2 linked regions of the Siphonobacter curvatus genome follow. The protein of the gene in region 2 interacts with the protein of the main gene of each other region in a pairwise test. Links are inferred from orthologs where the notes say so. Each region holds a gene or a part of one and is shown on either strand. Other genes may lie near its edges.

The links.
Region 1: the proteins of C5O19_RS05025 (region 2) and topA interact in binary tests that used the Escherichia coli proteins (3 or more experiments, as listed by UniProt). The link is inferred for Siphonobacter curvatus from one-to-one orthologs.

Annotation. Positions count from the first base shown.
Region 1 is NZ_PTRA01000001.1:2,381,172-2,396,493, reverse strand. The notes cover bases 8,245-11,398. They hold topA (type I DNA topoisomerase), read right to left. Parts: upstream 10,999-11,398; coding sequence 8,491-10,998; downstream 8,245-8,490. Other genes in these bases: C5O19_RS09915 (aconitate hydratase), read left to right, coding at 11,280-11,398. Outside these bases: C5O19_RS09955 (MFS transporter), read left to right, coding at 1-1,247; C5O19_RS09950 (N-acetylmuramoyl-L-alanine amidase-like domain-containing protein), read left to right, coding at 1,287-2,072; C5O19_RS09945 (TetR/AcrR family transcriptional regulator), read left to right, coding at 2,124-2,726; C5O19_RS09940 (S8 family peptidase), read right to left, coding at 3,074-4,693; C5O19_RS09935 (SIR2 family NAD-dependent protein deacylase), read right to left, coding at 4,806-5,489; C5O19_RS09930 (MFS transporter), read right to left, coding at 5,921-7,111; C5O19_RS09925 (helix-turn-helix domain-containing protein), read right to left, coding at 7,193-8,161; more of C5O19_RS09915, read left to right, coding at 11,399-13,547; C5O19_RS09910 (universal stress protein), read left to right, coding at 14,032-14,853; C5O19_RS09905 (PIG-L family deacetylase), read right to left, coding at 15,008-15,322. UniProt on the Escherichia coli protein: Releases the supercoiling and torsional tension of DNA, which is introduced during the DNA replication and transcription, by transiently cleaving and rejoining one strand of the DNA duplex.
Region 2 is NZ_PTRA01000001.1:1,237,607-1,252,641, reverse strand. What follows is about bases 4,832-7,698. They hold C5O19_RS05025 (IMPACT family protein), read right to left. Parts: upstream 6,641-7,698; coding sequence 6,023-6,640; downstream 4,832-6,022. Other genes in these bases: C5O19_RS05015 (1-deoxy-D-xylulose-5-phosphate reductoisomerase), read right to left, coding at 6,994-7,698; C5O19_RS05020 (L-rhamnose mutarotase), read right to left, coding at 6,648-6,977; feoB (ferrous iron transport protein B), read left to right, coding at 4,832-5,449. In the rest of the region: cytochrome c biogenesis protein CcsA, read right to left, coding at 1-545; C5O19_RS05055 (cytochrome c maturation protein CcmE domain-containing protein), read right to left, coding at 614-1,033; C5O19_RS05050 (CcmD family protein), read right to left, coding at 1,085-1,294; cytochrome c biogenesis protein CcsA, read right to left, coding at 1,418-2,053; C5O19_RS05040 (heme exporter protein CcmB), read right to left, coding at 2,114-2,776; C5O19_RS05035 (FeoA family protein), read left to right, coding at 3,085-3,309; more of feoB, read left to right, coding at 3,338-4,831; more of C5O19_RS05015, read right to left, coding at 7,699-8,163; C5O19_RS05010 (GH3 auxin-responsive promoter family protein), read right to left, coding at 8,204-9,703; C5O19_RS05005 (thioredoxin family protein), read right to left, coding at 9,760-10,065; C5O19_RS05000 (pyruvate dehydrogenase complex E1 component subunit beta), read left to right, coding at 10,680-11,669; C5O19_RS04995 (STAS domain-containing protein), read left to right, coding at 11,866-12,726; C5O19_RS04990 (STAS domain-containing protein), read left to right, coding at 12,730-13,128; C5O19_RS04985 (anti-sigma regulatory factor), read left to right, coding at 13,112-13,522; C5O19_RS04980 (ATP-binding SpoIIE family protein phosphatase), read left to right, coding at 13,515-14,516; C5O19_RS04975 (sensor histidine kinase), read left to right, coding at 14,522-15,035.

The sequences.
Region 1 (15,322 bases), 1.1 Mb from region 2 along the record:
TCATGGGCATTCAATTTGGCTTTGCTCTGCAAAACGCCAATACGAGTCGCATTTTTTCCACCCTCGGAGCAGACGCCGAAGAAATCCCTTTGTTATGGATTGCGGCTCCGCTGACGGGCATGTTGGTACAGCCCATCATTGGCTACTTCAGTGACCGAACCTGGCACCCCAAGTGGGGGCGGCGGCGACCGTTTTTTTTCTTTGGAGCCGTATTTGCTACGCTGGCTCTGATTTTCATGCCCAATTCCTCCAGTCTCTGGATGGCGGGCAGTATGCTCTGGATTCTGGATGCATCGATCAACATTTCGATGGAACCGTTCCGGGCCTTTGTGGGCGACCTGCTGCCCAGTGAACAACGTACGTCCGGATTTGCCATGCAAAGCTTTTTCATTGGCGTGGGAGCGGTAGTGGCGTCGGCACTGCCCGCTATTTTTACGTACCTCGGCGTAGCAAATACGGCAGATCCGGGGGAAATTCCGAACTCGGTTCGATGGTCGTATTACCTGGGAGCTGCCGCTTTTATTTCCTGCGTCTCGTATACCGTACTCACTACGAAAGAATATCCACCCGAAAATCTGGAAGCCTTTCGTCAGGAAGGACGAAATCGACGGCTGGGCGATGAATTCAAGGAAACCTTTTCGGGCTTGTTTCAAATGCCTAAGGTGATGCGTCAACTGGCCGTTGTACAGTTTTTCACCTGGTTTGGGCTGTTTTGCATGTGGATTTATACGACCAATGCCGTAACAGAACACATCTACGGAACCAGCGATACGCATTCCGAACGGTACAATGAAGGGGCAAATTTTGTAGGGACGGCATTTGCGGTGTACAATGGCGTCTCGGCTCTTTTCTCCTTACTGGTTCCAACTATTGCCGCCCGAATCGGACGGCGAATGACCCATTTGCTAAGTTTGGTTATCGGAGGGGTTGGACTGATTTCGATCTATTTCATACAAGATCACCAGTGGCTGTTATTGTCAATGACGGGCGTCGGTATTGCCTGGACGAGTATTCTGACCATACCCTACGCTTTATTATCCGGTAGCCTACCTGCTGAACGAATGGGTTACTTTATGGGCGTATTCAACTTCTTTATTGTATTCCCTCAGTTTCTGGCGAGCCTGGGCTTATCCTATCTCATCAAGCTGGTAGGTTGGGCTCCGATTCAGGTTATCGTCTTTGGGGGAATTTTATTGATCATTGCGGGGTTAATGACCCTGCGTGTCGATGATGAAGAGAAGGCTTAACAAACGATTCTACGTATTCAGTCAATGATAAAGGTAAGTATGTGGCTTGGCTTATGGCTGGCCTTCGTCATGGGTGACCTGGAGCTAATTCAGCAAAAGCTTCTAATTCCGAAGGGTCAGACGCCGGGAGAAACGGCGGGTACCGTAGCCCTGAGTTTTCTCAATACGCCTTACGTGGCCCGTACTCTCGAACAACCCGGCGATGAACAGCTGGTGATAAACTTGCGAGAACTGGATTGTACGACGTTTGTGGAAAACGTACTGGCTCTTACCCAAACTATTGAGTCCGATACGCTGACTGTGGATCACTTCAAGCACCAATTAGCCCGGTATCGCTACGATCAGGGGAAGGTACAGGGGTATGGAAGTCGGCAACATTACTTTTCATCCTTCTTACAACAACTGGTTGGATACGGTGAAGCTCGATTGATGGCAGAGGCGTGGGGCGGCGTGCCCTACAACAAACCCATTGATTTCATGACGAAGCACCGGAATCTATACGCTCAACTGGCCGATTCGCAGAATTTCGAGCGAGTACAGTCGCTCGAACAGGCCTTGAATCAGATTCAGAAGTACTACATTCCGAAGGATAAGTTTTCTGCCATCGAGTCAAAACTACGAACAGGCGATATCATTGGTATTACCTCAGCCAAAGCTGGACTGGATGTTTCACACGAAGGATTTGCGTACCAAAAAGGGGGGAAGGTGTATTTGCTGCACGCCTCAACAGATCAGAAAAAAGTGGTGATTTCGGCGGAACCGTTGGCAGCGTATTTGAACCGGCACCGGGATCAGACGGGTATCATTGTGGCTCGTCTACAATAAATCACGAGTACGAACTCAAATCCATTGACTATTTAACAAAGGCTACGAGGCATGGCGAAACGGCTTGATACCCCTAAAAAATCAGACAGACCCCTGGATAAACGCACAGCAATTCTGGAGGCTACGCTGGATTTGATTTCAAAGAATGGGTTCCATGCCACACCTATGAGTATGGTTGCTCAGCACGCCAACGTAGCCGCCGGAACGATTTATCATTACTTCGAAAGCAAGGAGCAACTGATTGATGAGCTTTTCCTGCTGTACCGGGACAAAATTGCTCTGGTGATTCAGGAAAGTGATGATACGACTAAGCCGTACCGAGATCGGTTCAGAAGTGTATTTCTGGGTTTGTACGACTACTATGTAAGCCATCCCGATCAGTTTCTGTTTATTGAGCATTACGCCAATTCGCCCATTATGAACAAGCTCTCCAAAGAGGAGATGTTCAACTTTTATCAGCCACTCTGGGAGTTTTTACGAAAAGGTATTCACACGGGACAATTGAAAGACATCTCCTCCCGCTTGATGGCCTGGATGGTCTATGGTAATATTACTGCTGTCGTAAAAATGAAACTTTCGGGTGATTTGACGCTGGATGTTATGTTGCTGAATACGGCCGTAAATACGGTTTGGGAAGGATTGAAGCGGGGGTGAGGCCGGTTTTCAATTTTGGTAGGATAAACCCAATGAATATAGTGGGATGGGCCATCCGTAGCATTTGCTACGGATTTTTTAGTTGGTAGGCTGTGCTTACCGGGCGGGTCGGTTCCCCGCATTGCATAGGGGGCAAAGTATATTAAATCCCTCCGGGGTTGGTATACTTACTTAAAAAGGAAAACATTGGTGCAGGTTTCCTAACCTGTACCAATGCAATGGGTCTTGCTTGAGTTAAGTAAGCAACAAAAACAAAACCGGGAAGTCTAGATACCTTCCTCATCAGAAGACCTCCAAACTTCCCGGTTGTCGCAGTCAATTGAAAACTGTAAACCAAAAACTGTAAATTACTTAATCTTACCCGCTTTTTCCCATTCTAGGGCCAGTTTCACGGCATTATAAGCGTTTACTTCACCGCCTGAATTAGAAAGTTCGCCAAAGGCAACCTGACCTTCGCCACCGGGCTGATTAACCTGTTGTTCCGGAAACTTCACAGTTGATTCAATCAGCAATTGCCGTAACTGAGCGGCCGTAATTTTGGGAAAATAAGATTTCACCAGAGCCGCCACACCCGCAACTACCGGAGAGGCCATCGACGTACCGTCCAGTTCTTCGTATTTAGAACCGGGTACGGTGGAGTACAGAGCCACGCCGGGTGAGAACAAATCGACGCCTTTTTTACCGTAGTTCGAGAAGTTGGCCACTTTGTTGGGTTCCCAGCTCAACGCACCAACTTCAATCCAGTTGTTGGGCTCACTACCTGATTTGAGTTTACGGTTCGGGAAGTTAGGCTCTACATCCGTATTCTGTGATTCGTTACCGGCGGCATGAACCAGCAGTACATTCTTCGATTCCGCGTATTTCACGGCTTCATCAACCGCTTCTTTCTGGGGTGAATACGCTTTCCCAAACGACATATTGATGATCTGAGCTCCGTTGTCAACGGCGTAACGAATGGCATTGGCCACGTCTTTGTCACGTTCATCGCCGTCCGGTACTGCCCGTACTACCAGGATTTTTACATTATCAGCGACACCCTTCATGCCCAGGTCATTATTCCGGTCAGCACCGATGATACCCGCTACGTGCGTACCGTGACGAGCGTCAGGGCCGATCACGTCGTTGTTGCCGTAGTTATGATCCTTGGTATCTTCGGGATTATCACCAATGATAGTCTGACGGGCGTTGTAATCCGGATTAAGTTGTACTTCAGCTTCCGTCTTATAATGATCGTAAGCTTCCTGCAACTCTTTCTCATTGTAACCCATTTGGAAACCGCGTTCGTAGGCGGCAATCGCCCGCTTCAGCTTACCATCGGCGGTCGTTTTATCGATTTTAGCTACATCTTCCGCCGTGACGGTATCCTTCTTCAGGTATTCTTTCAACGTTGCACCGGCTTCTGTATAAGACTTCAGCAGGTTTTCAATCAACGGAAGCATCATTTTCGACTCCTGAGCTTTCTCGTTGTAGGCAATTTTTAATTCCTGATAGTATGTGAAGGCGTCTTTCTGATCGGCAGGAATATCGGCTTCCGCTTTTCCTTCGAAAAGTTTCTTGTACTTGCCGTATTCCCGGGTCAGTTCCAGGCCTTCCTTATCAACGTTCTGTCCGTCTTTATTGCCGAGGAAGCTCCAGCCGTGCACGTCATCCACGTAGCCGTTGTTGTCGTCGTCCTTACCGTTACCCGCAATTTCCTTGGGGTTGGTCCAGATTTTCGATTTCAGATCTTCATGGTTAATATCAATTCCGGAATCGATCACCCCGACGATCACGGGCGATGATTTACGTTTTTTGACTAATTCGTAGGCTTTCTCTGAACTTACGCCGCGGATTTTATCGGCCGAATAGTCAAGATTAAACCAGTTGGTTGGGGCTTTCGTCTTTACCGGTTCCGTAACAGGAGCCTGATTCTGAGCGGTTGCTAAATGGGCAGCAAGCAGTGCTACCGGAATGAACCATTTACGCATATCAAATCGTGTTAATGAAATTTCACCTATATTAACTCATAAATAGGAAGAAAAGTCCGGGAAAGCCTACTAATTATTGTTAAAAGGCCCAGATTCCGGACATTCGGGTGTTTTAAGCTTGCAATTGATTTTGAATCATTTGTAAACCCAGACTGGCTTTTTCAGCAATATACGTTACATTTTTCCGACGTGAAACGGAGGGTAGGTTCGGATCGACTACGTAAACGGGCGTATTCGGACGAACAAAATCAACTAGACCTGCCGCTGGATACACCTGCAAAGAGGTGCCAACCACGATGAATACATCCGCTTCCTCGCAGTACGGAATTGCTTCCTGAATGGCCGGAACCTCCTCTCCAAACCACACAATATGCGGTCGCAACTGGCTGCCCAGTTCGCACTGATCGCCTACGTTGAGAGCCCAGTCCCCCAGCTCATAAATCAAGGCCGGATTTTTCGTTGAGCGGGCTTTGAATAACTCCCCGTGTAAATGTAAGACGTGCGTACTGCCCGCCCGCTCGTGCAGGTTATCTACGTTTTGCGTAATGATCTGAACTTCGAAATCTTTTTCAAGTTCGGCTAAAATGTGATGAGCTGCATTGGGTTCAGCAGTCAGAGCCTGTTTGCGGCGTTGGTTATAGAAGTCAAGCACCAGAGCCTGATCTCTTCGCCAGGCCTCTGGTGTGGCAACGTCTTCAATACGATAGTTTTCCCAAAGACCATCCGAATCCCGAAAGGTCTTAATGCCACTTTCGGCGGAAATACCAGCTCCGCTTAATACAACTATTTTTTTCATAGGAAGTGAAGCGAGTTTACGTTGGTTTGAACGGGTTTAAGGTTTAAAAGACTAGCGGCTAGTAAGCTCTTGCCAATTGTCACTTTTATGGTTTGAAAAGTTTGATAGCTAGTAAATTACAAAAGACCAAACGTGTTTCATGCCTCATTCAAACTTTAAACTACTTTAAACCTGTAGTTAAGGAGATACCTGTCCGGCCTCTAACCCCTAACAACCGAGTGAAATGTGTAGTGGCGAATTATCAAAACTGGTGGGGATTAACCCACGCTTTTTATTCAAATAATTGCAAGTAATAAAAATGAATAAGTTGATTTTTCGAACTGAGTTAGATGGAAAGCCAATGACAGTAGCATAAAATATTCGATAACTCAAAGGAAGTAACTTAGTAAATGAGTGAAAAACTATAGGAAGCATAGGTGTGAATGTTGTTCCTACTTTTCTTTCCTGAAAACAGCTATGGAAAAAACAGCCGCCACGAGAATACCAGCTCCAAATAGTTTGAATGCTTTATCTAGACCGATATCGACGATCAGGCTCAATACCAGACTTCCGAGGCCGTAGCCTGAAAAAAGGAAAAAAGCGAAAAGTCCTGTAGCCGCACCTTTTTTAGAGCTAAACGTGGTGACAATAGCGGCAAATAACGGATGAGATAAATCAAACCCAAAAGAAAGCAGGGCTACTAAAAGGCAGGAAGCGGCAAGGCTAAAATTCTGGCTTAACAGCAACACAGAAACTGCCCCAAGAAACAGGCCGATGGGGATAATTTTATTTCTCCCATAACGATCAGCCAGCCTTCCTAACAATGGCCCAAACAATAGTCCAGGAATACCGTAACCTAATAAGGCAAGACCAATCTGACGTTCGTTCAGTCCATAATTCTTGTAAAAGAAATAACCTAACCAGGCAAAGACACCGCTATGGAACATTCCATTGACCAATACATAAAAATAGGTATACCTTGCCCTTTCAGTCGATAAGATTGTGTGGAAAGACCGCAAAATACTATCCTTGGTTTTGGCCACAGCTTCCCTTTTCTCGAAGTTGTTTTTTTGTCGCAATGTCAGCATAAAAATAACCAAGCCAATTGCTGCGACCCCTACAAAAAGCCATCGCCAGCTTACAAAAGAAGTAATCAATGCCCCGGCACTGGATCCAAAGGCTGTACCCCCTGCCATACTGCCGAAGAAAATCCCTAGGGCGTGTCCGCGTTTTTCGTAAGGATAGGTATCACTAATCCAACTAATGGTCGTAGGGGCAACACCCGCAGCACCGATGCCTGTTAACAGCCTTAGGAAGATCATCTGATTAATTCCATTGACGAAGGCTGTTAATAAGGTAAGCAAGGAAAACACAAAGAGGCAAAAGGCAATAATCCGGAACCTGCCGAAGCGGTCGCTAAGCGGTGCATACACCAAAGTAAACAGTCCATACCCGAGCAGATAGGCAGGTTCAATAAAGCTGACGTGCCGGACAGTAGTGGTAAACTGTTTGGAAAGCATGGGCAGCAGCGGTGCTACCATGAAGCCTTGAAAAAATATGATGAAAGTAGCCAGTGATACGATATATACCGGCAACATAGATACCTGTGCAGTCGTTCTGCTGGTTTTAGTTAGTCCGTCCATTCTTTTGTTTGTTGAATGGGCCAAACTTCGGAACGATGACAAGAACACGGCTTACACCTATTCAGGTAATGATTGGACTTTTTATCGATTTCGGGTGTCGAGAGGCCGCCACATGAGTTGAAGGGCATCATCGCGGTAAGCCGTAGGGGTCATACCCGTCATTTTTTTGAAAAACCGGTTGAAATAAGCTGCCTCATTGAATTGCAGCAGATCGGCTATTTCCGATACCTGCAGATCGGTATGCGTCAGCAAGCTTTTTGCCTCCAGCAGTATCTTTTCATTGATATGGTATAAAGCGGTGTGTCCTGTATATTTTTTGATGAGGAAGTTTAAATGGCTAGGGGTGAGGTGCAGTTCAGCCGCAATGCTTCTTACGCTTGGCCTCTGTTCCTTTTTGGCGGTTGGTGCATCGATCGAATAGGCATTCAACACGTTCCTGAACCGAATCATAAGCGAAGCCTGCTTTAACTGGAAATCTGTCTTTGCCTCTTTATCTTTATAGTACAGGCGGCGAACCTGAATAAGCAACACTTTTAACAAGTGTTGTATCATTTCAAAATGATCGGCATTACTGGATTTCATTTCGTCAAGCAGTGCTTCAGCGGTATGGCCGATGGCATCCATATCTGCCTGGGACAATCTTAAAATTGAATTAGCCCCGTTCACGAAAAAGGGGAAGTCTTTTTCAAACAAGGGCTTTAGCGGGTCTATTCCCGCAAATTCAGGCGTAAAACAAATCAGGTAACCGTATATGGTTTCCACACGTTGCCAGCTTTCTATTTTACCGGGATACGTGAAATATATAGAGTTTGAGGAGGTACTAAAGGTTTCGTCAGGTAATAGAAACCGAAGCCCGGGTGTTTTACAAATAACCAGCCTGAAAAAGTTACCACGAAAGAGCGGCATGAACAATAACTTGCCTTTAGCCTGGTCTTCCATTCGCATAATAGTAAAGAAGTTATTTTCTGCCTTGCCAATCCTGAACGTATCGAAGAAGTCACTGATTGTATCGAACCAGGGAATGTAGACTTGTTTGTTTTTCTTTGCCATGTATGATCAAAACCTATTCCAAACTTACGTAAAAAGATCCCTACTGTGGCTTTGATACACTTTGCACGGTTTAACAAAATATAAATAGGTTTTCTAGTCAATTAACCGTCCATATAAGCCTCTACATCTATCGAATACCTTGCTGTAGTAAAATTTTAAATCATGATCGAACCAGGTGTGGCGTAAATGAATAGAAATGAAAAGGGGGACTGTAACGTCCCCCGATGGTCAATCTCTTTTACAGAATTTTGCAGCCTAATCACTACTATTGAAAAGCAAAACTGCCTGCTTATAGCGGGCAGTTTTGCTACATGTTAAGCAGAGGCAGCTTACTTTTTAGGTGCTGCTTTCTTACGAGTCGTTTTCTTTTCTTCCGTAGCGGCTGCTGGACTTTCGCCTCCTAACTCGAGGCATTGTTCCAGCGTCAGAGAAGCGGGCTCGGTTCCCTTGGGAATTTTCACGTTCCGCTTGCCAATCTGAATGTATGGCCCATACTGACCGTTGAGCACTTTCACCGTCGTATTTTCCGGAAACTCCTTAATAATTTTATTGGCTTCGGCGGTTCGTTTATTCTGGATAATCTGAATCGCTTCGGCCAGCGTAATCGTATCCAGATTCATGCCCCGGGGTAGGGAATAGAACTTACCATCGTGCTTCACGTACGGACCAAAACGGCCTTTGCCCTTCGAAATGGGTTGACCTTCAAACTCACCAATAGCGTCGGAAGCTTCGGCTGCCCGTTTTTCCTGAATCACTTGAATGGCTCGTTCTTCATCAATCGTATACGGATCATCGCCTTCGCTGAGATTGTAGTACTTTTCATCGAACTTGATGTACGGGCCCAACTTGCCGATGTTTACCAGTAGTTCTTTTCCTTCCAGTTCACCAACGGTACGCGGCAGTTTGAAAAGCTCAATCGCTTCTTCCAGCGTAATGCTTTCCAGTAATTTATCCTTGGGAAGGGGAGCGTACTGCGGTTTCTGTTCTTCTTTCGAATCACCTAATTGAGCGAACGGGCCGTATTTCCCTAAGCGAACTGAAACCATGCGACCGGTTTTGGGATCGATACCCAGCTCGCGGGCCGATTTCACGGAACTACGTTCGGCAGAGGAACTTTGCTCAATGGTCTGGTGAAAATTCTTGTAGAAGTTGTCGATCATGCGTTGCCATTCGATCTGGCCTTCCGCAATTTTATCGAACTCTTCTTCCATATCCGCCGTGAACTTGAAGTCGACGACGTTATCGAAATTATCTACCAGAAAGTCATTAACGATCATGCCGATGGTTGTCGGAAAGAGTTTTGCTTTTTCCGTACCATAGGTTTCCTTACCCGTTTTCTCCGTGAGTTCATCATTTTTCAATGTCAACTCTTTGAAGTTCCGCTCTTTACCGGGCCGGTCTTCCTTAACGACGTACTCCCGCTTGATGATCGTTGAGATCGTCGGGGCGTAGGTGGAAGGACGACCAATGCCGCGTTCTTCCAGCTCCTTTACCAGACTGGCTTCCGTAAAACGGGCAGGGGGACGACTAAACCGCTCGGTTGCTTTCAGGACGTCCAGATTCAGAATCTGACCGATGGAAAGCGGGGGCAGCATCCCTTTGCTTTCTTCGTCTTCATCATCCTTGGATTCCAAGTATACTTTCAGGAACCCATCAAACTTAATGACCTCACCCTGGGCGATGAGTTCTTCTGAAGTAGTAGAAATGCCAATAGTTGCTGTGGTACGCTCTAATTGGGCATCGGCCATCTGTGAGGCGATACCACGTTTCCAGATCAATTCATACAAACGCTGTTCCTGACGGGTTTCGCCCGCTGAAGGTACGGAGAAGTCCGTAGGCCGAATGGCTTCGTGAGCTTCCTGAGCCGAATCATTCTTGGTTTTGTACCGACGCTGCTGCGAGTATTTCTCACCAAACTGCTCGATGATCGAAGCTTTCGATTTAGCTAAAGCTTCCTCGCTCAAGTTGGTTGAATCCGTACGCATGTAGCTGATCTTACCGGCTTCGTACAGCTTCTGAGCGTATTGCATGGTCGCAGCTACAGAGAAGCCCAGTTTGCGGCTGGCTTCCTGCTGAAGCGTCGAGGTAGTAAAGGGCGGAGCGGGAGACTTCTTGGCTGGTTTAGTCTCTAGATTCCGGATGCTGAAGGTAGCTCCTTTACACTTTTCCAGAAAAGCCCGGGCCTGAGCTTCCGTTTCGAAATTTTTCGGCAATTCGGCTTGTAGTACCTTATTACCATCGAGCAGAAATTGAGCAACGACCTTAAAGCTCGATTTACTCTGGTGCTGGTCGATACTACGTTCGCGTTCAACCACCAAACGCACCGCAACGGACTGTACACGACCCGCCGAAAGACCGCGTTTTACCTTTTCCCACAAGACGGGCGAAAGTTCAAAGCCAATCAAACGATCCAGTACCCGGCGAGCCTGTTGGGCATTCACCAGATCCTGATTGATGGTACGCGGACTTTGAATGGCTTTTTGAATGGCCGTTTTGGTGATTTCCCGGAAAACGATACGTTTAGTCGTATCAGGTAAGCCGAGGGTCTCTTTAAGGTGCCAGGAAATGGCTTCTCCTTCGCGGTCGTCGTCGGTCGCTAGCCAAACTTCTTGCGAAGATTTAGCCAGTTGCCGCAGTTCATTGACCACTTTTATCTTTTCGGGAGAAACTTCGTACGTTGGTAAAAACCCATTTTTGATGTCAATAGCGAGGCCTTTATCGGGTAAATCCCGGACGTGTCCGTAGCTGGATTTAACCTGAAAATCAGCTCCTAAATAACCTTCAATGGTCTTTGCCTTCGCCGGTGACTCCACAATGACGAGGTTCTTTTTAGCCATAGTTAGTGGTAGTAGGGGTATGGGAAGTGTCTGCCAAAGTAAAGGACAAAATTCCGAAACCACTGCAATTCGTGCCTTTCAAGCCTAAACTTATTGGCAGATTTGCTTGTTAAAATGACATAAAACTACATGCCAATAGAAACGGCGGGACTGTCAAATGCAGTAGCTATGTATAATAGTTAAGCAGGATTTTCAGATTTTATCGAAATATGACCCCGCATGTTTTGTATTTTTGAGGGCGAAACCTGTTCCTTCATTTATTTAAACGATTAGATACAACGATGGCTTTTGACATTGAGATGATTCAGACCGTGTACGCCCGGATGCCCGAACGAGTGGCCGCCGCTCGGCAAGTACTCGGTCGACCCCTGACCCTCTCCGAGAAAATTCTATATTCTCACCTTTGGGAAAATCCTCTGGAAAGAGCGTATTCACGGGGAAAAGATTACGTTGATTTTGCACCCGACCGCGTGGCAATGCAAGATGCAACGGCTCAGATGGCCCTGCTGCAATTCATGCAGGCGGGTCGTCCGCAGGTAGCCGTACCTTCAACGGTACACTGTGACCACTTGATTCAGGCTAAAGTAGGAGCTACCGAAGATCTTAACAATGCAGTACAACAATCGAAGGAAGTATTTGATTTCCTTTCTTCGGTTTCCAATAAATACGGAGTTGGTTTCTGGAGACCCGGAGCGGGTATCATTCACCAGGTAGTATTGGAAAACTACGCGTTCCCCGGCGGTATGATGATCGGTACAGATTCACACACGCCTAACGCGGGTGGTCTGGGCATGATCGCCATCGGGGTAGGTGGTGCCGATGCCTGCGACGTTATGGCGGGTCTGGCCTGGGAATTGAAACAACCTAAACTGATTGGTGTAAAACTGACGGGTAAACTCAGCGGCTGGGCTTCTGCCAAAGACGTGATTCTGTGGGTAGCGGGTCAGCTGACGGTAAAAGGTGGTACGGGTGCAATCGTAGAATACTTTGGTGAAGGAGCTGAAAGTATGTCTGCAACCGGTAAGGCAACCATTTGTAACATGGGTGCTGAAATCGGAGCTACGACGTCCATCTTTGCTTACGACGTACGCATGGCCGAATACCTGCGAGGTACGAGCCGGGCCGACGTAGCTGATTTGGCTGACGGTGTTGCCGAATACCTGCGTTCAGATGACGAAGTATACGCTGATCCCGCGAAATACTACGATCAACTCATCGAACTGGATCTGTCGACGCTGGAACCTCATATCAACGGTCCCTTCACGCCGGATTTGGCTTGGCCGCTTTCGAAGTTCGCTCAGGCGGTACAGGAAAACAACTGGCCCGCTGAACTGGAAGTAGGTCTGATCGGATCTTGTACGAACTCTTCCTACGAAGATATTACCCGTGCAGCTTCCGTAGCTCAACAGGCAGTTGATAAAAAACTGAAACCTAAAGCGGAATACACGATTACGCCAGGTTCAGAGCTGGTTCGTTACACCATCGAGCGTGACGGATACATCAGCATTTTCGATACGATGGGTGCCGTTGTTATGGCGAATGCCTGCGGTCCCTGTATCGGTCAGTGGGCTCGTCACACCAGCGATCCTACCAAAAAGAACTCCATCATCACGTCTTTCAACCGGAACTTCAAAGCTCGTAACGACGGCAACCCTAATACGCACGCGTTCGTAGCTTCTCCGGAAATCGTAACGGCTTTCGCCATCGCAGGTGACCTTACGTTTAACCCGATGACGGACACGCTGATCAACGAAGAAGGTCAGGCCGTGAAACTGGATGAGCCACAAGGTCTGGAAATGCCGCCCCGTGGCTATGCCGTGGAAGATGCAGGCTACCAGGCTCCTGCGGAAGATGGGTCAACGGTGGAAGTGATTGTATCACCCACCTCCGATCGTTTGCAACTGCTCGAACCGTTTACGCCTTGGGAAGGTACGGACATCACGGGCCTGAAGCTGCTCATCAAAGCCAAAGGTAAGTGTACGACGGACCACATTTCTATGGCAGGTCCCTGGTTGAAATACCGTGGTCACCTGGATAACATTTCCAATAACCTACTCATCGGTGCTACCAACTTCTTCAACGAAAAAGCGAATGAAGTGAAGAGCCAACTGACGGGCGAGTATGGAACGGTACCTGGCGTACAACGCGGTTACAAAGCAGCAGGCGTAGGAACGATCGTTGTAGGGGATGAAAACTACGGTGAAGGTTCTTCTCGTGAGCACGCAGCTATGGAGCCTCGTCACCTGGGTGTTCGTGCGATTCTGGTGAAATCGTTCGCCCGTATCCACGAAACGAACCTGAAGAAACAAGGCATGTTAGCTCTGACCTTCGCTGACGGTTCAGATTACGACAAGATTCGCGAAGACGACACGATCGACATCGTTGGATTGACGGAGTTTGCTCCCGAAAAACAACTGACGATTGTACTTAACCATGCCGATGGTTCAACGGAAGCATTCCCAGTAAACCATACCTACAATGCTGCTCAAATCGAGTGGTTCAAAGCAGGTGGTGCTCTGAATATCATCCGTCGTGGCGTAGGAGCGTAAGCTTTCTATCCGATATAGTTTTAAAAAATACCCCGACTCGTAAGTCGGGGTATTTTTTTGTTTATAAGCGGGCGGATGGGTTTTGCCTTTGAACGGCTTTATAGGAAACTTGCACCAGATACCATACGATTTGCAACCAGCCCGGCAGGCACAGCCTACCAACTAGAAAATCCGTAGCGGATGCTACGGACAACGCGTCCTGCTCAGGTTACCTTATTTTACAAAGAAAATGGAAAAGGGGAGATCAAGATTGAAGCTTTAAAATGGTAAGTACAATGTAAAAACTTGCAGTACCTTCTTCAACCGAACACCTAACCCCGAAGGGATTCAATTGGAATAGCCTCGTATGCCATGCGGGGATTTCTATACAACGCGAAATACCCAATCAAGAAAACTGATTTTTATCACCAGATCACCTTACGCCTGACATTCTTAAAGAAATCATTCTGTCGTTGTTTTGGGTATCCATTTAAGACGCAAAGCAATGAAAAGCATACTCGTTCCCACTGATTTTAGCTCACTGTCTCTGAAAGCACTAGACTTAGCCGTTGAGCTGGCTCAACCGATGCAGGCTTCTGTTCGGTTACTGGGGGTACTCAAATACCCGGAGCCCGTTTTACAAGACAGCTTGTTTATGAAAGATACTGACGATGCTTTTGAAGAACGGATCGAAGGGGTAGAGAATCGGCTTCGCTGTCTACTGGATCAGCCTAAATATCATAAAGTACCAGTATCGGCTTTGGTCGACCGGCAGAAAGGAACCATTGGTGAAACCATTGCTTCCAGTACAGTAGATCTGATCGTGATGGCGTCTGAAGGAGCTTCGGGCTGGAAGGAGCAAACGACGGGATCAAACGCCGAACGGGTAGTCCGGCAGGCGAGATGCCCAGTCCTGATTGTGAAAAATGGAGACCCGCTTGATCTTCAGACCGTACTGTTCCCAACGGATTTTACAAACGTAGAATCCATCCGTCAGTTTCTAACGTTTCCCGGGGTTGCGGAGGCTAATCTTCATTTTCTAACGGTTAATACCGGTTTTCTGGATCGTACATTCGAAGATTTAGAAGAAGAAATGGCTCAATTAGCGGAAGAGTTGGGAATTGAAAAATACGAATACACAATCATTGACGCAGTAAGCGAAGAAGCCGGTATTGTTCGATACGCTCGCGAAATAAAGGCGGGTTTGATTGCCCTCTATACGCACGGCCGCAAAGGATTAAGCTATTGGTTTCACGGCAGCATCGCCGAAAAAGTAGTGAACCACGCTGAAATTCCCGTATTAACGATGGTATACGAAACGAAATAGATGGTTAAAGTGAAGTAGGATTTAGAAGTTGTTTTAGTGAAGAGGGCGAATGAGTGAGGTGATTACATGGCTCGTAACAGGTAAAAGGGTTGAATGAGCTCTTTAGCAGAGCGTATTCAACCCTTTTCTTCAAACTAAAATCTAAACTTACCCCTTACTTTCCTAACGAAATCAGGTTGGCAAAGAGCCGATAGGCTCCCGGTACACCCGCGGGCAATTGCCGGAAAAACGCGTAACCCGTAAAGACGTACCAGCCTTTTCCGTAAGCAGTAGCCAGCATACCGCCGTCCAGCGGCTTTTCGTTGGGATCGTTACTACTGAAAATGGTTTGGTACTGCGGATCCCATTCGTCGGAGAAGTACAGGCCGCGTTCCTGAATCCAGCCGTTAAAATCCTGATTGGTAATTTTGTTAGGCGTATTCAAAATGGGATGTTCGGGTTTCAGGAATCGCATGGGGGCTTCTTCCAC
Region 2 (15,035 bases):
TTCAAGGCCCAAACCGGCCACTCGGGGTGAGCTTCGCGTAAGAGCAGGAAGGGCGATGAACCAATTTTCATCTCCAATCCGGGAATGACTACGCCCAGAATCATGGAGCAAAGGAAAGCCTGTACCAGACCAAATACGGCCATGGTTGGGGCTTCAAAGCGTACCTTGCCTTCGTTTTTACTTTTGCCGAAATACGCAATCAGCGTAAGGCCAATCATCGCCAGCCAGAAAATCCAGAGTAGAAAACTCCCTTCCTGATCCTGCCAGAAACTGGATATCACGTAATAAGCCGGCAACGAACGCGAGGAGTTATCCCAGGCGTAGTGGTACTCGTAGTAGTGGTTATAGATGATCCAGTACAGACTGACGACCACCGTCACTACGGCTACTGCATGGGCATAGAAGGAGTAGCGGGCAAACCGCTGCCAGGAACTGGCCTCCAGGGTATTCTGGGAAGCTTTTACGTAGGCAAACGTTGCCACCAACGCCGTAATAAACGAAGTCAGAATGGCTAAGTGGCCCGTATTTCCAATCCAGTAATGCATAAATGTTAGGATAGAATGCGTGAATGGGCGAAGGCAGAAATGATGAATTCCTGCCTTCGCCCATCAATTTATTTCATCGCCGTTGGGGCTTTGGCATCGTTGTATTTGGAGGGGCATTTCAGCAATACCTGATCGCAGGCAAATACACCGTTTTGCATCCGGCCCACCACCACTACTTTCTCGGACTTTTCAATATCCTGGGGTTTGGGTTCGTGGTAAATAACGGTACGCTCTACGCCCAGATCATCCACCAGCGAGAACGTCAGCAGGTTAGCATTTACGGCTGGATTGTACTCCATATCCAGAATTTTACCGGAAGGATCTTTTTTCAGATTGCCTACCACGTGTACTTTACTTTCGTTGCCTTCCTTAGCCATAGACTCGGCTTTGGCGAAATCAACGTACGTACTGGCATCACCAGCGGTAGAGAGAAGAATGAAAATAGCCGCAGCAATCACGGCAATACCTAAGAGGTGTATTTTTTTCATTTGTTTGCTCGAAAGGATAACGTTGCGGTTTGCAAGCAATGAGAGGTACGACTAATGTTTAATCTCTTTCTCCAGACGGGAAAGCTTCCGATCCAGGTTCAGCAGGTACAGAATCAACCCGATGAGTACGACCGCAATCACGGCCACTACCACGAAGATTTTTCCGTTGGAACGCATGGTATCGGCCATTTCAACATCCTGCTGAGCAAAAAGGTTGCCCGACAAGAGGCTTAACAATAAAAATAATCCTGCTTTTTTCATGAATGAGGGGGGCATCCGATCACGCGTTCAAGGGTAAGGTAATGAATACGATTCCAGACAACCCATTAACTTTTTTAACGCTACAAAATGAGTCCAAATCACGGGTACTCACAATGACTTTGCTTACTTATTTTCTACAATTTCGTTCAAACGCCGGTAGCGAATCCGCAGGGACGAAATCCAGTACCCGAGCAGAATCATCCCGATCACTGCCGGGTAAAAAACCAGCTTCATTTTGTGGTCGGAATCGTAAATCTTGAAACCGGGGTTACTACCATTGCCGGGATGGAGTGAATTAGAAGCCAGTCGCGGCAAAATGATCGTCAGCGGAATAAAGGCAGCAAAGGCAAAAATGTTGTATACCGCCGAGATGCGGGCCCGTTGTTGTTCGTCACGGAAAGAGCCCCGCAGTACCCAATAAGCCAGGTAAATCAGCATGGCAATTTCGGTGGAAAGCAACTTTGGGTCCTGCGGTAGCGGACTACCCCAGGTATAATTCCCCCAGATGGCTCCCGTAATGAAACCTAGAATTCCGAAAATCAATCCCGTATTGGCTAGCTCCACCGACTGAATATCATCGTCAATCTCTCCCTTCCGCAAGTACTTGATGGCATACCAGACCGACAGGACCAGCAGCAGAATCATCGCAAACCACAGCGGTACGTGAAAATAAAGGTTACGGGCGGTTTCGTAAAGAATCGGCTGGTGCGGAATGGGCAGCAGCAGACCTCCCGTATACACGTAAAAAAGCAATAACATACAAAGGTACTTCCACCAGGCCATCTTGATCCGTCAATGATTAGAATACTAAAACATTACTCAGCTTTTCCAGATAAACGGAAACAGAATCAGGGACAGTACCCAGACAATGCCGTTTAGTGCCAATAAAGTGAGTATTTCATCGCTGCTGGAACCCCAGTCAAGCCCATCGAGGGCATTCTTGGAGAGCTTCAGCAACATCAGTAACATGGGAAGGATTATAGGAAAACTCAGCACGGACATCAGCGTCGGCGAATTCTCGGCCTTGCTGGCAATACCGGCCACCATCGTTAGCGTTCCGGCAAACCCCAGGGCGCCGAGTACAATCGCCACCAAATACATTCCGACATCCCCTACCGGGTTCCCCATCACAAACGCATAAATGCCGAAGCCCAGTACGGACAAACCCAGCATCAGCACCGTATTGTAAATCATCTTGGAAAGGATGATTCCGACCGGACTCGCCAGCGTGTAGTAGTAGAGCAGTCGTCCGGCCCGCTCCTGCGTAAAGCTCTTGGCAATGGCACTCACGGCGGTAAACAACTGAATGATCCAGAAGAGGGTATTCCAGGTAAGCGGCTCCAGTCGATTGGACTTCAAACGAAAGCTGAGGTAGCACACAAAAATAGTACTCACCAAATATAACAACATCCCATTAAGGGCGTTTCGTTGCCTCCATTCGAGACGTATTTCTTTCGCTATCAGAGCGTTAACTTCCCGCATACTGGTTTTACTCGTTCAGCCAAAAGGATTGGCAAATGCCTCCGGTTTCAGCCGCCTTTTACCTTCCTGTACTTTCCTACAAAGGTACGGTACAATTCGGCTGGTTGGTTGTATTTTTTATAAAACTGTCGGGATTGCTGGTCTTGTTTGGCGGGAAGCATTGCCTTTCGATCAGTAGGGTCTGACTTTACTCCAAAATGAAGCGAATGTGAAAAAATCTGGTTCGGGTTGGGAACTATTTTCTATTTTTGACCCTCGTTTAGAATGAATCCAAATAGTAGTACAGTTTTCGGAAGGAAGTAAAAACTATGTCGCAACGGAATTTATCCCAGCTACGAATCGGTGAAAAAGGAATTATTGCCGGGTTTAAAGATACGATTCTGGCTTTGAAACTGTTGGAGATGGGGTGCCTGCCCGGTACGGAAATCCGGCTGACGGCCATTGCTCCCCTGGGCGATCCGATTTGTCTGCAGGTCGGCGATTATATTCTTTCGCTGCGGCTCGATGAAGCTGCAGTGGTGGAATTGCAGTAACTCTTTCCCGAGCTTTGATTAGTAAGTAATGGCAGATACCCCCATCATTGCGTTAGTCGGCAATCCGAACTGCGGCAAAACTACCCTTTTCAATGCCTTAACGGGCCTCCGGCAAAAAACCGGAAACTTTCCCGGCGTAACCGTTGATCGGAAAGCAGGCCTGACGCGTCTGGATAAAAATACGGATGCTACGGTGGTCGATTTACCCGGTACATATAGTTTGTACCCGAAGTCGCTCGATGAACAGGTCGTATTGGATGTACTGGCCAACCCTTCCAGCAACGATTATCCTGATGTAGTCGTGGTCGTAGCCGATGCTTCTAACCTGAAGCGTAACCTGCTCCTGTTTAGTCAGGTGGCCGATCTGGGCTTTCATACCATTCTGGCCCTGAATATGGTGGACGTGGCGGAAGCTCACGGATTGACGCTCGACCCGGAATTATTATCATCCCGTCTGGGTGTTCCGGTGGTGCTCATTAACGCAAAATCGGCGGAGGGACTCGATAATTTGAAGTTTACCATCAAGGGCGAATTACTCGAACACGCCGAACGGCCCAAGCCTACCATGCAGTTCGAGAGTGTATCCAAGGATTTCCTGGAAGAAGTCAAGGAAAAATTCGGTGTCAATAACAGCTATCTAGCCATGCTGATGGCTGGCCAGGCCGAAAAATTACGCTTTCTGACTACTGAGAATCGTTCTCAGTTACAGGCCATTAACCAGCGACATAGCTTTCAGCACACGGATTTTCAGGCCAAAGAAACGGTCGATCGGTACGCTCTATTGGGTAAAATCGCCGATGCGGCCGTTCGTAAAAAAGATGGTGAACTGAAGGAAACGTTCACGACCCGGCTGGATAAAATTTTGCTGCACCCGGTCTGGGGATACGCTGTTTTCTTTGGTATTCTTTTCCTCATTTTCCAATCCATCTTTTCGCTGGCGGAATACCCGATGGACTGGATTGATACGGGCATGGCGTCCCTCAATGAATGGGTGAAATCGGTCTTACCCGACAGTATGCTTACCAGCCTGCTTACCGATGGATTACTTGCCGGGATTGGCGGAGTGGTCGTCTTCATTCCACAAATCGCCTTTCTGTTCGTATTTATTTCTTTACTCGAAGAATCCGGCTATATGGCCCGCGTGATGGTGCTGATGGACAAACTCATGCGAAGTGTCGGCTTGAACGGACGAAGCGTAGTACCGCTGATTTCGAGCGTGGCCTGTGCCGTACCCGCCATCATGGGTACGCGGACCATTCAAAGCTGGAAAGACCGCCTCATCACGATCATGGTAACGCCCTTGATGAGCTGCTCAGCCCGTCTGCCTATCTTCACCATTATGATTGGACTGGTAGTACCCGATCGGACGATCCTGGGGGTTTTCAATCTACAGGGTTTTGCTTTAATGGCTTTATACCTGCTCGGCTTTGTTTCGGCCTTGCTTTCGGCCTGGGTGATGAAAAAGATTCTGAAAGTGAAAGAACGGAGCTTCTTTATTATGGAAATGCCCGTCTTTCAGTTACCCCGTCTCGATCATGTAGCCTTATCCGTTTACAATGCCGTAAAAGCCTTCGTATTGGAGGCTGGTAAAGTAATCGTTGCGATTTCGATTGTGTTGTGGGTACTGGCCAGTTATGGTCCGGGCGATTCTTTTGAGAAAGCCGAAGAAAAAGTCAGGACCGAAAATCCAACGTTGCCGGAGCAGGAGCTAAACAACGCCGTCTCCGCGGCCCAACTCGAAGCTTCGTATGCAGGCCGTTTCGGTCACTGGATTGAGCCGGTGATTCGCCCCTTGGGTTACGACTGGAAAATTGGTATTGCCTTATTAACCTCCTTCGCCGCCCGCGAGGTATTTGTTGGAACAATGTCAACGATTTATAGTCTGGGCGGTGATGACGATACCAACACGGTAAAAGACAAAATGCGTACAGAGATCAATCCGGAAACGGGCGAGCCCCGCTTCACCCCAGCCGTTGCCTTTTCTCTACTGATCTTTTATGTGTTCGCCATGATGTGCATCAGTACACTGGCTACTACGTACCGCGAAACGAAGTCCTGGTTTTACCCCGCAGTTCAGTTTGCGTATATGACGGGCATCGCTTACGTGGCCGCCTGGCTTACCTATCAGGCTTTGAAATAGCCATAAAAAAGGAAAAGTGGTCAGTTATCACTGGCCACTTCTCAAAAAAACCTAACGCTTGGAAAAGTATCTAGAGCACTTCAACGGTGACTCATCTTTCCCTTTACGACTGGAAGCTTGTCTCTCCGGTATTCCTTTCTTCTATTGCTTTACTCTCAGGAGTCGAACTAACAAGTACTCAAACCTAATCTCTTGTGTATTTCGTGATCAATATGAAGGGGTTCCAGTATTCATTCCATAGTAACGGTCGTAACCTCTATTCATGGAATGACGAGATGACCTTATCTAAACTTTTTGAAATTCCTCAGGGATTTTCTCAGTTAAACAAGTGCTTCGTTTTTCGTTTTATCACATTTGGTTTACGCGTATAACGGTAAAAGCTTTATGCCAAAGATAGTTTTAGCTTTTCATTTTAAATAAAATTCTGATAATCAGTTTATTATTCAATATAAAAGCAGATAATAGTAGGGTTCTTTTACCTCAACCTGTGCTTTATTTTCTCAAAATAGGTATTTTATTTCTCAGAATAATTATAAATTTATCTTGAAGTCGAAAGTAGATTTCTTAAAGGCTTTATACTGTTTCAATACATTCAACCCCTATCCCCTCTACTTTCTCCAGCTTTCCCAAGATAAACTCCGATAAAGCCTTCCGAACCATAAACTTCAAACTACACTGATTATCGAATTGCTGATTCAAAATGCGTACGTTGTCATCTTTCATCACCTTCATGACATCGTTCATTTGCAAATAATCGAAATCAATCCGATATACTTCATTAACCGTTTTTTCTACAGTAGTTGCCGCATGAATGGCTTCCTGCGTGGCCTGTTTGTACGCGTTAATTAAGCCCGGCACACCCAATAGCGTACCGCCGAAATAACGAACCACCACTACTAAAATATTGGTCAGATTATTCGATAAAAGTGTATTCAGAATGGGCTTCCCCGCCGATCCGGAAGGTTCACCATCATCATTCACGCGAAAGACCGTCCGGTCTGGACTCAGCCGATAGGCCCAGCAATAGTGCCGGGCTTTGGGGTGTAGCTCTCGCAATTCGGCTATGTATTGTTTGACTTCCTCTTCGTTTGCCAAAGGATAGGCGTAACCGATGAATTTACTGCCTTTGTCCTTGAACAGGCCTTCCGCCGGTGCCTCAATGGTTTGATAGGTATCGTCTGCTTCGGTCATCAACAATTTATAATGCAAATATTTTTTTCATCAGTACCCATTTTTCACCGGGTTGGGCGGAGGGAATGGCCTGTTGGTATTTCCACATCAGTTGCTCCCAGTCCTGTACTCTCGGATTGGCGGCGTCGGCGGCAGCTTTCGCTTCAAACGAAAATTGATCCGTCACTTCCATAATCATGAACAGGCGATTACCCGTCCGGTAGATTTCCATCGCCGTTACTTCCTGCCCGAGAATACTTTCCTTAATTTCCGGCCAGATGGCTTCGTGGTAGTGTTCGTATTCAGCAATCAAAGTGGGATCATCTACCAGGTCAAGAGCCAGGGTATAGCGTTTCATTCAACAATACAGTTAATTAGTATAGAGAGTGTGATTTTAGTAACTCAGCCGCTAAACGACGCGTTTCCGTATCCGTCTGTACGTAATCTTCGTAGCTGGGATTCGCCTGATACGACACCCTTTCCAGACATTCGCCAATCAGGTCCGACATTTCCAGAAAACCAATCCGATCGTTCAGAAACTCGGCTACTGCTACTTCATTGGCCGCATTGAGAATGCAGCAGGCGTTCCCCCCGCGTTCGAGGGCGGCGTAAGCCAGGGCCAGATTGCGGAAGGTCTTGGCATCCGGCTGTTCGAAACTGAGGGTCGGGTAATCCATGAAGTTGAAGCGGGGAAAATCCGAAGGCATTCGGTTGGGGTACCCCAGAGCAAACTGAATGGGCAAACGCATATCGGGTAAACCCATCTGAGCCTTCATGGAACCGTCTTCGAACTGGACGAGGGAATGGATGATGCTTTGCGGATGTACCACTACCTCGATCTGCGGAGCTTCGAGGCCAAACAGCCACTTCGCTTCAATGACTTCCAGGCCTTTGTTCATCAGACTGGCGGAGTCGATCGTAATCTTGGCTCCCATCACCCAGTTGGGGTGTTTCAGGGCCTGAGCTTTGGTGACGGTTTTCAGAAACTCCCGGTCTTTTCCGCGAAAAGGTCCGCCGGAAGCGGTCAGAATGATCTTCTCGATGGGATTATGAAACTCTCCGACCAGACACTGAAAAATGGCCGAATGCTCGGAATCGACGGGGTAAATATTGATGCCTTTTTTCCGGGCGGCTTCTGTAACCAGCTCCCCTGCCACGACCAGCGTTTCTTTATTCGCCAAAGCGATGGACTTCCCGGCTTCGATGGCTTTCAGCGTGGGTAACAAGCCGGCGTACCCTACCATGGAGGTCAGGACCAGATCAATACTTTCCATCTGAACGACGCTGGCCAGGGCCTGAATTCCGCAGTAGACTTTTATATCCAGTGATTCCAGAGCGGACTGAACTGTTGGAAAAAGATCTTCATTCCCAATTACCACTACATTCGGCTTGAACTCAGCCGCCTGTTCAATGAGTAAAGCTGCGTTATTTTGAGCAGATAAGACTTCTACCTGAAAAGCTTCCGGGTGACTCCGCACGACGTCTAGGGCCTGCGTACCAATAGAGCCGGTTGAGCCCAGAATGGCAATATTCCGTTTTTGCATACGAATGGGTACTCTTTTAAATGGGGGCTTTCGCTACGTTTTATACCAGTGGTTTGAGCTGATCCGCAACCGTACGGTCATTGGCTAGGCGAGGTACTTTATTCTGTCCGCCCAACTTGCCCTGGCTTTTCATAAACTCAATAAAGGCTCCCCGCCGTAAGGACGTCAATTGAAGACGCTGTAGAATATTTCCGCTGATCAAATCGTCGTAGTACACGTTGAGCTTGGTCAGGTTTGTATCCAGATCCTGGCGGAACTGCTCCAGATCATGCGGCGGATTGGCAAACTCAATCAGCCACTCGTGGTACGGCAAACCGCCCTCCGGGGGGGCTACCTGCGGAGCTACTGTAAATTCCACCACCTGCGTTTCGGGCTGACGACTTACGGCGTAGGCCATCGCTTTTTCTACTTCCTCCCCAATCACGTGCTCGCCAAATGCCGAAATGAAGTGTTTGATCCGTCCCGTTACAATAATCCGATACGGATCCTTGGAAACGAACTTCACCGTATCTCCAATGTTGTAGGCCCACAGGCCAGCGTTGGTATTCATGATCACGGCGTAGTTCTTGCCTACTTCCACTTCGCCAATGCTCAGGCGCCGGGGCTTCTCCGTGAAAAATTCCTCCACCGGTATAAACTCGTAGAAAATACCCTGATTGAGTAACATCAGCAGACCCGGATGCACCTGACTATCCTGATAGGCAATGAAGCCTTCCGAAGCCGGATACGTCTCAATGGAATCGATTTTCTTGCCGATGGAATCGTATAGCTTGGCTCGGTACGGCTCGAAATTTACGCCGCCGTATACAAACACCTGAAAATCCGGAAACACATCCTTAATTTTCTTACCCGTACGGGCCTGAATCCGATCAAAGTACATCTGCACCCAGGGCGGAATACCCGAGATGAGTGACATGGGCTGGTGAATAGTCTCGTCAATGATCCGGTCGAGCTTGGTCTCCCAGTCGTCAATGCAATTGGTTTCCCAGCTGGGCAGCTGATTGGTTCGCAGGTAGCCCGGAACGTGGTGATTGGAAATGCCGGAAAGGCGACCCACGTGAATCCCGTGTTTAGTCGTCATTTCCGGACTTCCCGAAAGAAAAATGAGTTTCTTATCCAGAAACTCCGAGCGTCCCGTTTCGTGAATATAGCTCAACAGGGCATCGCGGGCTCCGTTGATGTGAAATCCGATGGATTCTTTGGATAAGGGAATGTATTTAATTCCTGACGTAGTACCCGAAGTTTTAGCGAAGTATAGGGGCTTGCCGGGCCAGAGAATATCCGGCTCGCCGTGGGTTACTTTCTCTACGTAAGGTTTCAGAGCTTCGTAGTCCCGAATGGGTACAGCCTGCTGAAAATCAGCGTGGGAGTGAATGTCTTTAAAAAAGTGATTCCGCCCAAACTCGGTGTTCCGGGCGGAATCCAGTAATTTATTTAACCAAAACTGCTGCGTTTCAGCGGGTTTACGTTCCCACTGACGACGCTTTGATATAACCCAGGCCGCGACGGGCTTTGCTAAAACTGACCGAATGGGTACCATGTACTAGACAATTGCTCTGTCTGCAAAAGTACGTAAACTTTGGGTTGTTCGACCAGTTAGACGTGATTCCCTACCAAACGAGATTCTACCTGATCCATCGTCTGGGCATCGGCACATCCTTCATGCCGCCAGATTTCCCGACCCTTACGCAAGCCCAACACGGTTGGATTCGAGCGAATTTTATACCGTTTAAATAATTCATCTTCTGTGCCACAAGCTACTCGTAGCAAACGAGCGTCTTTAGGGTGCTGACTTACGAAGCTTTCCAGCACTCGTTCAGCCTGGCTTACCGAGGGGCTGTATTGTTGAAAAATCAACATCAGCACGCACTCTTCGCTCTGGAGAAATTCTTCCAAAGTCATAACATTCCGGATTAAAATGATTGAACTATGAAACTTGAAATGGCCAATAACTCAGTCGACATTCCTGATCAGCTCATTGGCTTTTCCAGCTTTAATTCTGGATCCAACTCACTGACGACAAAGTCTAACTCTTCTGCATATTCGTGAGACCGAATACGCAACGTTGGCAAGACCTGATCAACAGAATCTTACCGAGGCACTCAAAGGATCGAACGGCGGCTCGTTCATCCCGTTTTCAGTTCAATGGAGGGGGGTAATTTGTTTCAAGTCACCGCATCGCCCGGTTAGAAAAGCTTAGCCGACTTAAAAACGTAAGCATAAAATTCTACTAAAATCTCTTCTCAAAGTAACAAAAAAAAATCAAAATTGTCAATGTTTAATATTACTTTATAATGCAATAGTTATATTTTAAAAAAATTTATTTTACCGACCTCCCTTTTTATTCCCTATTTTTTAGTCATAAGACTGCTTTTCCCAGAAATTTAGACGGGACTTCCAGTAAAAGTTTAACGATAAATGGGGAATCATGGGGCAGAAACCTTGTCAATTGCTGATCCATTCCTAATTTTGAAGGTCTTTACGAAGACATTCAAGCTGGACATACGACAGAAACTTTGAACATGAGAGAATTACAATTTCGGGAGGCTCTCCGCGAAGCCATGAGCGAGGAAATGCGACGTGATCCCCGCGTTTTTTTGATGGGCGAAGAAGTTGCTGAATACAATGGTGCGTACAAGGTATCTCAAGGGATGCTTGACGAATTCGGACCGGAACGCGTAATCGATACACCCATTGCCGAGTTAGGCTTCGCCGGTATCGGCGTAGGAGCGGCGGCCAATGGTTTGCGTCCGATCATTGAGTTCATGACGTTTAACTTTTCGCTGGTAGCTATTGATCAGGTGATCAACTCGGCTGCTAAGATCTATGAAATGTCTGGCGGTCAGTACAATGCTCCGATCGTATTCCGCGGCCCTACCGGAAACGCCGGTCAGCTGGCAGCCCAGCACTCGTCGAACTTCGAGAGCTGGTACGCCAATACGCCGGGTTTGAAAGTGGTGATTCCTTCCAATCCTGCGGATGCCAAAGGTTTGTTGAAATCAGCTATCCGCGACAATGATCCGGTCATTTTCATGGAATCGGAGCAGATGTACGGCGACAAAGGCCAAGTACCCGATGGCGAATATCTGATCCCCATTGGCGTAGCCGACGTGAAACGGGAAGGAACCGACGTAACCATCGTTAGCTTTGGTAAAGTGATCCCCCGGATCGTGATGCCAGCCATCGAAGAATTACAGAAAGAAGGTATTTCCGTGGAACTGATTGACCTTCGTTCGGTTCGTCCGATTGACTATGGCACTTTAGTGAAATCGATCAAGAAAACCAACCGTTGCGTTGTTGTCGAAGAAGCGGCTCCGCTGGCTTCTATTTCGGCCGAAGTGGCTTACCACCTGCAACGCTACGCGTTCGATTACCTCGACGCTCCCGTTGCCCGCGTCACGAGCCGTGACGTTCCCCTGCCCTACGCTCCTACGCTGATTGAAGAAGTTCTTCCTAACGCAAAGCGAGTCGTTTCAGCAGTAAAATCAGTACTCTACCGTAACTAGTACCGATACATCTTAGTAGATAAAACCCCGTTTTCGTTAGCGAAGCGGGGTTTTTTAGTTGAATACTTTGCTCTTCATCAGCAGTCGACCAAAGTTTACTTAACTTACGCTCCCGGCATCCCGATTTATTTCAAAACCTAAAAGGCTCTGCAACGGTTGTCTTCTTTACACCCTTAAATTCAGAATTTTGAACATTATGAAAGCAAGTACTATTAAAATGCTCCAGTCGCAAAAGGAGCAAATAATAGAGCTATGGATGGAAAATCAGATGGAAGATCCCACGTTACGGGAAGATCTGATGTCCAACGAAGATTTACGTGTGCAATCCATCGAATTGATTGACGCGTTACTGCATACCCTTACCGAAGCCAATAGTACACAAGTTGAATCCCAGGACTTTGAGCCCGTCTTTGAAATTCTGGCGGGTATTTCGTTGTCTCGGGCTCGTCAGGGCTATACGCCCCGCGAAACGGCGGTATTCATCTTTAGTCTGAAGGACGCCATCTTTTCCGTTTTACGGACGAAAATTACTGATTTGGCACTTCTTAATCAGGAATTACTCGAAGTTAGCAAGCTCATCGACAGCCTGGGAATCGTTACGTTCGAAACGTTTATTCAAGGACGGGAAGAAGTCATTCTTCGCCAGACGGATGAAATTGCTGAAATCTCTACGCCGATCATTCGGGTTTGGGATGGCATCATTGCTCTGCCAATCATCGGTACCCTCGACAGTGCCCGCACGCAAATTGTGATGGAAAACCTGCTCGTCGAAATTGTCAATTCCGAAAGTAGTATTGCTATTCTGGATATTTCTGGCGTTCCGGCAGTCGACTCACTGGTCGCTCAACATTTAATAAAAACCGTTAGTGCTACGCGTCTGATGGGGGCTGAGTGTATTATTAGTGGTATTCGTCCCGAAATTGCCCAGACCATTGTACACCTCGGTATTGATCTTTCTTCCATCATTACCAAAGCCACGCTGGCCAGTGCCCTGCGGCAGGCCTTTACGATGTTACAACTGGAAGTGATTAAAGTTAGAAAGGATAAAAAAGCGTAAGGAATGGACCGTATTCCAATTCTCAAGATGGGCCAGTTTCTGCTGGTGACCATTCAGATTGATTTGTACGATCGGATTGCCTTGAATCTGGAAACGGACTTGGTACAGATGATTCATAAAACCGGAGCCCGGGGGGTACTGATTGATATCTCAGCGGTATCGATCGTGGATTCGTTCATGGGCCGAATTTTGGGTAACATCGCCACCATGTCGAAAATTCTGGATGCCGAAACCGTTGTCGTGGGCATGCAGCCGGCCGTTGCGATTACGTTGGTCGAGCTGGGTTTGCCACTTAATGGCGTGTTTACGGCCCTGAATGTGGAGCGAGGAATGATTTTATTGCAATCGCGGCTGGCTTCCGATCCGGACGAAGAGGAAGACGAAGATGATAACCCTGAATAGAGATCGCCTCTTCATACAGAAAGATCAGGATGTCGTGATTTTACGAAACCGGGTAAAAGAATACGCTACCAAAATTGGCATGGGGCTGGTCAATCAGACTAAACTGATTACCGGAGCCAGCGAACTGGTACGCAATATGCTACGCTATGCTCAAGGCGGAGAAGTGCTCATTGAAGTCGTCAGTCGTGGTCGCGAAAATGGCATACGACTCACCTTTAGCGATCGCGGTCCCGGTATTGCTGATCTCAATAAAGCTATGCAGGATGGCTTTTCCACAGGCAGAAGCCTGGGGCTGGGCCTTCCTGGTACGAAACGGCTCATGAGTGAATTCTCGATCAAAAGTGCAGTTGGAGAAGGAACAACCGTGACCGTTATTAAATGGAAGAATGGATAATCATCGAAGTTTTGCGGCTACAGATCGAAGTTATCTGGCTCTTACGAAACGGGAAATTCACAGCATGGCCTCCCAGCTGGAATTTCCTACGCATCGGCTAGCTGAGATTGATCTAATCGTAGCCGAACTGGCCTCCAACCTCATCAAACACGCTACCGGGGGAGAAATCCTGGTCCGATCCTTCAACGAAGCGAATCAAAGTGGAATCGAACTCATCAGTATTGATCAGGGTCCCGGCATTGCTGACCCAACCCGAATGCTGGAAGATGGCATGTCCACGACCCAGACCCTGGGCCACGGTCTGGGTTCGATTAAACGTCTCTCGGATACGTTTCAGATTTATTCCCAGCCGGACTGGGGTACGATCATTCTGTCTCGCATTTACAAGGTAGTGCCACAGCGTCGGATGTCCAGGTTGGACATCCGTTCGATTGTCGTACCTAAACCCGGTGAAACGCAAAGCGGTGATGGCTTTTTCGCAAAAATCGCTCCGGAGCAGGTAAAGCTTTTTCTCGGTGATGGTCTCGGCCACGGTCCAGAAGCCGCTTTGGCCGTTCAAACCGCTATTGAAGCCCTAAAAACCAGTACCGAGTCTCGCCCTTCGGAACTGATCCGACTCTTACACCGAGCGGTGAAGAAAACCCGCGGCCTGGTAGGTACGCTGGCCTTCTTTGATGCCAAGACTCGTACCTGGCAGTTGTGCGGCGTTGGTAATATTGCGACTACGCTGAAAGGAGCTAATTTCTCCAAAAGACATTTTTCGTATAATGGCATCATTGGGATGAATATCCCAACGTCCCTGAACGAACAGACCCTGGTAATGGAAGCCGGACAATACCTGATTTTATGTTCGGACGGCATTCGTTCCCGCTGGGAAACCTATAAATATCCTAACATTACCAAGTACGATTTATCTATTCTGGCCGCTGCCTTGTACAAAGATTACGCCCGTAAGACGGACGATATGTCGATAGTAGTCTGCCGTTTCAATTAATGATTATGCACGAGATAGCCAAAGTCACGCTGGACACCGAAATGGATCTCATCCTGGCCCACAAGCATACCATGAAACTGGCGGAGCTGACGGGTATGTCCCTGGCCTCTCAAACGACATTTGCTACAGCCGTCTCAGAAGTATCTAGAACGGCCATTGATCGGGGCATGGGTGCTTCGCTGATTCTGGGTCTAGACAACCCAAAAGCTCAGGAATGGAACTTGGTAGCCTTACTGAATGATCGGCCCGAGCACGGCCTGGACGAACATCAATTCGGCTTACACTATGCCCAAAAATTGGTGGATTCGTTTCAGGTAAATACCACGAGTGAGAATACCCAGATTTCCCTGTACTTCCGCATTTTTCCGTCTAACCGGATTACGGAGGTAAAAATCAATCAATGGAAGTCCCTCTTCCAGAATGAACTGGCCCTGTCGCCGTACGAAGAAATCAAGCGTAAAAATCGACAGCTACACGCCCTGGCGGATCGACTCAAGGAAAGCGAAACCCGCTACCGTA